Gemmobacter sp. 24YEA27: one gene and its partner. The protein of the gene in region 2 interacts with the protein of the main gene of each other region in a pairwise test. Links are inferred from orthologs where the notes say so. Each region holds a gene or a part of one and is shown on either strand. Other genes may lie near its edges. The genes, in order: QNO18_RS15345 and QNO18_RS16495.

Evidence for each region.
Region 1: the proteins of QNO18_RS16495 (region 2) and QNO18_RS15345 interact in binary tests that used the Escherichia coli proteins (3 or more experiments, as listed by UniProt). The link is inferred for Gemmobacter sp. 24YEA27 from one-to-one orthologs.

Annotation. Positions count from the first base shown.
Region 1 is NZ_JASJPW010000001.1:3,081,086-3,084,281, reverse strand. The notes cover bases 103-2,985. They hold QNO18_RS15345 (AMP-binding protein), read right to left. Parts: upstream 2,462-2,985; coding sequence 743-2,461; downstream 103-742. Other genes in these bases: QNO18_RS15340 (cytochrome b/b6 domain-containing protein), read left to right, coding at 2,684-2,985; QNO18_RS15350 (phosphopantetheine-binding protein), read right to left, coding at 495-746; QNO18_RS15355 (condensation domain-containing protein), read right to left, coding at 227-493; QNO18_RS15360 (amino acid adenylation domain-containing protein), read right to left, coding at 103-245. In the rest of the region: more of QNO18_RS15360, read right to left, coding at 1-102; more of QNO18_RS15340, read left to right, coding at 2,986-3,151; QNO18_RS15335 (hypothetical protein), read left to right, coding at 3,112-3,196. UniProt on the Escherichia coli protein: Involved in the biosynthesis of the siderophore enterobactin (enterochelin), which is a macrocyclic trimeric lactone of N-(2,3-dihydroxybenzoyl)-serine.
Region 2 is NZ_JASJPW010000001.1:3,324,796-3,328,054, reverse strand. Bases 18-2,963 are described here. They hold QNO18_RS16495 (isochorismatase family protein), read left to right. Parts: upstream 18-1,136; coding sequence 1,137-1,790; downstream 1,791-2,963. Other genes in these bases: QNO18_RS16485 (GNAT family N-acetyltransferase), read right to left, coding at 2,717-2,963; dhbA (2,3-dihydro-2,3-dihydroxybenzoate dehydrogenase), read left to right, coding at 1,792-2,553; QNO18_RS16500 (isochorismate synthase), read left to right, coding at 18-1,133. Also shown: more of QNO18_RS16500, read left to right, coding at 1-17; more of QNO18_RS16485, read right to left, coding at 2,964-3,217. UniProt on the Escherichia coli protein: Involved in the biosynthesis of the siderophore enterobactin (enterochelin), which is a macrocyclic trimeric lactone of N-(2,3-dihydroxybenzoyl)-serine.

The DNA of each region.
Region 1 (3,196 bases), 240 kb from region 2 along the record:
GGCCCTGCGCCGGTCAGATGGCCGTAATGTTCGCCGATCCGGTTCGAAACCAGCACCATCCCATAGCCATCTGTCGCGAGGTGATGGATGCGTTCATAGAGAAACACCCGGTCTGGCAGCAGGAAAAGGGTAAAGGCCGCCACCGGCTCTCGCGCCAGATCAAGGGGGCGGGCGCTGTCTTCCTGCATCCGCGCCAGCGCCTCGGCCCCGGCATCCGGATGGGCCGTCAGATCGACCTCGCCCAAGGTGATGCCGCCGGGGGCCAGCCATTGCTCCGGCCCGCGGGGGCCGCGCGAAAACGCAGATGCAGCGCCTCGGTCTCCTGCACCGTGCGCGCCACCGCCTCGCGCAAAGCCGCCAGATCAGCGGCGCCGGTCAGCTCGAGATATTGCCCGGTATTCAGGATCGGATTGGCCGGATCGAGCGCCTGGAAATACCACAGCCCCTCCTGCGCCTCGGTCAGCGGGCGCGTGTCCTGAACATCCTGTGCCATTTCAACCAGCCGCCCGCAGGTGCGAGATCGCCTCCCACCATTCGCCGAGCGTCGCGCTTTCGGCGAAGACCGCGAAATCCACTTTCAGCCCGTCCTGTTCCCAGGCGCTCACGAGCCGCATCAGCCGGAGAGAATCCAGCCCCAGATCGGGCAGGTGATCGTCATTGCCGATCTCTTCGGGTTCAAGGTCGATCAGCCGCGCAATATCGGCCCGCATATTTTCAAGGGTCACAGTCTCACCGGAAACAGTCATTTTGCGGCTTCTTCTTCCAGATAGCGCGCGCGCAGCCCGGCGCGCAGCTTGTTGCGGCTGATCTTTCCAACGGCGGTGGTGGCGAATTCCGTCACGAAAACCACCTCATCGGGCACTTTGAAAGCGGCGATACCGCGCCCCCTGACAAAGGCCTTCACGGCGGCGGGCTTTGGCCGTTCAACGCCCGGGTTCACCACCACAAAGGCGCAGATGCGCTCGCCCAGGAAAGCATCCGGGATCGAGACCACGGCAGCGTCAAACACCGCCGGGTGGGCCAGCAGGTGATCCTCGATCTCTTCGGCCGAGATCTTTTCGCCGGCGCGGTTGATATGGTCGCCTGCGCGGCCCTGGACGACCAGGTAACCGCCGGGCAGCTGCTTCACCATGTCGCCGGTGCGGTAGAACCCGTCGGGGGTGAAGCTGCGGGCATTGGCCGCCGGCTCGTTGTGATAGGCGCGGATCGTGTAGGGGCCACGGGTGTGGAGGTAGCCCGCTTCGCCCGGGGCGACCGGCTGGCCTTCATCATCCAGAACCAGCACCTCGTCATCCTCGCTGATCGGGCGGCCCTGCGTCGAGATGATGATCTCTTCCGGGTCATCAAGGCGGGTATAATTCACCAGCCCCTCGGCCATGCCGAACACCTGTTGCAGCGTGCAGCCCAGAGTGGGGCGCACCCGCGCCGCCGCTTCGGGGATGAATTTCGCGCCGCCCACGCCCAGCACTTCGAGGCTGGAAAGGTCATGCGTGCTTCCGGGGGCCGCCTGCATCCACAAAAGCGCCAGCGGCGGCACAAGGCCGGTGATGGTGACCCGCTCGGCCTCGATCAGCGGGAAGGCGGTGGCGGGGGCGGGGTTGGGGCAGAGCACCACTTTCGCGCCCACTGACAGCGCCCCGAACACGCCGGGCGAGGACATCGGGAAATTATGTGCGACCGGCAGGGCGCAGAGATAGACGCTGTCTGGGGTCAGCCCGCAGATCACCGCGCTTTCGCGGAAGCTGTAGATATAATCGTCATGGGTGCGCGGGATCAGTTTCGAAAGCCCCGTGGTGCCACCAGAAATCTGCATGAAGGCGACCCGGGACGGATCGGTCTCAGGCAGCGCGCCTGCGTCCTGATCTGATGCGCCCTCACCTGATGCGCCAAGATCTGCGAAGCTGGTGAATTCCTGCGCTTCGCCGATCACAATGACCTCGAGGCCTGCGGCCTCTTCGCGCAGCTCACGGGCGAGGGCGCGGTAATCAAACCCCTCCCAGCTGTCGGCGATCACCAGCGCTTTCGCATCCGAGCGGGCGATGAAATGCGAGATCTCCGTCCGACGATGCGCGGGCAGGGCATAGACCGGGATAAGCCCGGCCAGAAACAGGCCAAAGACCGAAGGAAAGAAGCCCGCGATATTCGGAAGCTGCACCACCACGCGCTCACCAGGCCGCAGGCCAAGCGCCAGGTAGCCCCGTGCCGCCTGCTCGGCGGCGGTCAGCAGATCCGCATAGCTGAGCCGGGTTTCCCCTCCGACCACGGCGATCCGTGGCCCGTGTTCAGCCGCGAGCCGGCGCAACAGGGTGCCGAAGGTTTCGCCGCGCCAATACCCTTTCTCGCGGTAGCGCGCTGCGAGATCTGCGGGCCAGGTCTGGTGTGGCGCGGCAACTTCGGGAGTGGCGACATCTGGCAGGGCCACATCAGGACGGGCCACATCAGGACGGGGGGCTTCGGTCATGGCGCACCTGCGGAACAGTGACGGCGTTTTGCGGCATGTCCGGCGGGCCGGGATGACGCTCGTGGCGCCGGGATAAAGCCACCTGGAAAAATAGTCAACTTTACCTCTGGCGGTTGGCAGGTGCAGCATTATCCCTTAGGCGGTAAGAAAGGCGCGGCCAGAACCCTGAACGGAACACCCGCGCTGCGAGACCAGGTGAAACAGATAACGAGCATGACCCGGATGAGGCTCCCCCTGCGAGACACGCCCCGCGCCTATGGCAAAGTGACCCGTGCGCTGCACTGGTCGATCGCGGCCCTGGTGCTGTGGCAGTTCATGACGATGATCCTCAAGGTGGGATTTGGCGTCTCGCCTAGGGAAAGCGCCATTGTCGGCTCGCATGGGCCGGTTGGAACTGCGGTTTTCGTGCTGATCGTGATCCGGGTGGCCTGGGCTTTCGCGAATGCCGGGCGCCGGCCCGATCATGGGCGCGGGTTCATCGGCATCGCGGCCAAAGCCGGGCATGGCATCCTTTACCTGGTGATGCTGATCGTGCCGCTGGCGGCGCTGGCGCGGGCTTTCGGCTCGGGGCGCGGCTTTTCGCCCTTTGGCTTCCCGCTGTTTCCGACCCGCGAAGAGCCCATTGCCTGGATGGTCACTTTCGGGATGCGGTGCATGGCGAACTGGGCTGGGTCTTTGGCGCGCTGCTGATCGGCCATATCGCGATGGTCGGCCTGCATGAGGCGATGTGGAAAG
Region 2 (3,259 bases):
GTGCGACGTCCGCCGGAGATACGGCTGATTTCCTGATTTCCGGCCCGCGCCATACAATGGCGCTTGGCCCCGCGCGGCGCCATCTGCCGCCAGGGCCGCTGGCGAGCCTGCCAGCGCGTTCTGAGGCGTTTTTTGCCGCTGGTCATGACGGGCCGAAGCTGCTGGCCGGCGCGTTGCCCTATGATCGCGAGGCGACGGATTACCTGTTCCAGCCCGGTTCGGTGCTGGACATGCCGGCGGCGCCGGTCGCTATGGTCGCGCCGCAGGCCGGGATGCGGATCCGGGCCGAGCCTTCTCCGCGCCAGTACCGCGAGGCGGTCGCGGCGGCGGTCAGGCGCATTTCCGAAGGGGAATTCTCGAAAATCGTGCTCTCGCGCAGCCTGGTGCTGACGTCAGAGCGTCCGCATGACCCCGGGCTTTTGTTGCAGATGCTGCGCCAGGACGGGTTGGCGACGCTGTTCTCTGTTCCGCTGCCCCCACGTCAGGCCGGGGTGCCGCATCGGCTGATCGGGGCCACGCCGGAATTGCTTGTGGAAAAACGCGGGGGCCTTGTGGCCTCGCATCCGCTGGCGGGATCGGCGCGGCGCGCGGCAGATCCGGCGCGTGACCGTGCGGCAGGCGAGGCGCTTTTGCGATCCGACAAGGACCTGCGCGAACATGCGATGGCGGCGGAAATGGTGCTGGATACGCTGGCGCCATTCTGTGTGCGCCTTGCCGCCCCCGAGGGTGTGACGCTCAGCGCGACCGCCCGGATGTGGCATCTGGGCACCCGGATCGAGGGTGTGCTGCGCGACGCCTCTACCCCTTGCGCGACGCTTCTGGCCGCGCTGCATCCGACGCCCGCCGTTTGCGGCCTGCCGCGCGACGCGGCGGACGCGGCGATCCCCGGGCTCGAGGGCTATGCGCGGGGCTTTTATGCCGGCGCGGTCGGCTGGCTTGAGGCGGGTGGCGACGGGTGCTGGTATCTTGCGCTGCGCTGCGCCGGGATCGAAGGCAACGAGGCGCGGCTTTACGCCGGCGCGGGCATAGTGCGCGGCTCTGATCCTCAGGCCGAAGAGGCCGAAACCCATGCCAAATTCCTGGCAATGCTGGCCGCTTTCGGGCAGGACGGCGAGATCATCATCGGGGACTGAACCATGGCCGGCCTGCCGCAGATTGCACCCTATCCGCTGCCGTATGGCGCGGAGATCCCGCCCTCGCGCGGGCCCTGGCAGCTGGCACCCGCGCGTGCGGCGCTTCTGATCCATGACATGCAGCGCTATTTCCTGCGCCCCTATGCGCCGGGGGAGAGCCCGATTGCCCCCGCCATCGCCAATATAGCAAAGCTCGCCGCCGCCGCCCGCGCCGCCGGTCTTCCGGTGTTCTACACTGCGCAGGACGGCAATCAGGACCGCCGCGACCGCGGCCTCCAGGCCGATCTCTGGGGGCCTGGCATGTCGGCAGAGCCCGATCATCAGGCGATCATCCCGGAACTTGCGCCCGAAGACCGGGATTTCGTGCTGGTCAAACACCGCTATTCGGCCTTTCAGCGTTCGAACCTTGAGCAGCTGATGCGGGTCCGGGGGCGGGACCAGCTGATCATCTGCGGCGTCTATGCCCATATCGGCTGTATGATGACCGCAGGCGAAGCCTTTCAGCGCGATATCGAGCCCTTCATGGCTGCCGATGCGCTTGCGGATTTCAGCCGCGCGGATCATGACATGGCCCTGAAATGGGTGGCGGGGCGCTGTGGCGTGGTGCAGGACACAAAGGCGCTGATTGCGGCGATCACCGCCGGAAAAGGGGCATAGGATGCGGCTCACGGGGTTTGAGGGCGCGCTTGCGCTGGTGACGGGCGCGGGCGGCGGCATTGGCCGCGCGGTGGTGCAGCTTTTGCTTGATTCCGGGGCGCGGGTGGTGGCGACGGATCTCGCGCTGCCGGATCTGCCGGCGCAGCCGGGGCTCAGCTGTCTCGCGCTTGATGTGGCGGATGCTGCGGCGGTGGAGCGGCTGGTCGTTGAAACCGAGGCGCGACACGGCCCGGTGCGGTTCGGGATTTCGGTCGCCGGGGTGCTGGCGACCGGCCTTGTGACCGAGACCTCCGATGCCGACTGGCGGCGGGTGTTTTCCGTGAATACTGACGGCGTCTTTCACCTCACGCGCGCGCTGGCGCGGGTGATGGGGCCAAGGGGCGAGGGTGCGCTGGTCGCGGTCTCCTCAAACGCCGCCGGGGTGCCGCGTTACGGTATGGCGGCCTATGCTGCGTCAAAGGCGGCTGCGACGATGTATATGCGCACGCTCGGGATGGAGCTCGCGCCGCGCGGGATCCGCTGCAATATCGTGGCGCCGGGTTCGACCCGGACGCCGATGCAGACCGGTATGTGGGCCGATGCCAGCGGCGAGGCCCGGGTGATCGCGGGCATCCAGGAGCAGTTCAAGCCCGGCATCCCGCTCGGCAAGATCGCCGAGCCTGACGATGTCGCCAATGCGGTGATGTTTCTGCTGTCAGATCAGGCCGGCCACGTCACCATGGCCGATCTCTATGTGGATGGCGGGGCCACACAACAGGCCTGACGCCTGCGGCACGGCCTCTGACTGTCGCGCAACACTTTGTTCCGGAAGGCAAGGCCTGTATGTGGGCGCTTTGACCCCGGGCTGCGGGAAGGCCCGGTCGGGCCATGGCAGGTCGCGGGTTATCTTGTCGCGCCCGTCCATTCATCACGCAAAAGCCCGTATATCAGCAGATCGCACAGGCCTTTGTGCGTGATTTCGTGCTGACGCAAGTAAGCTTCGCGGGTAAAGCCGAGACGTTCAATGAGCCGCACCGAAGCCTGGTTTTCCGCGTCAATTTCCACATAGAGACGGCGACAATCCCCTCGGAGAAGAGGTGATCCACCAGCGCCGTCATGCATTCTGTCGCGACGCCATGCCCCTGGCGCTCTGCTATGGTGATATAGCCCAGCTCAAGCACCCCTGCATCACGCCCCGGGAATGCGACAAAGCGGCCGGCAAGCGTGCCATCTGTTTTGTCTGTGGCCACCCATGTCCGTCCGGGCCATTCGCTGTCGGTCAGCCAGTCTGCCAGGGCCTCCAGAGAGGTGAAATGCGGCTGCGACATATATCGGCACTGGGCTTCGTCAGAAAGCGTTCCGTAAAGGGCGGCAGTATCGGAGCGCATAAGCGCCCGCATCGTGAAACGGGTTGTGTCGAATGTCCTGGTGGCTGGGCCGGATGTCATTTGCTCATCGCTCTTTAAGGTCATGCCAGTGGCATAGCCGAA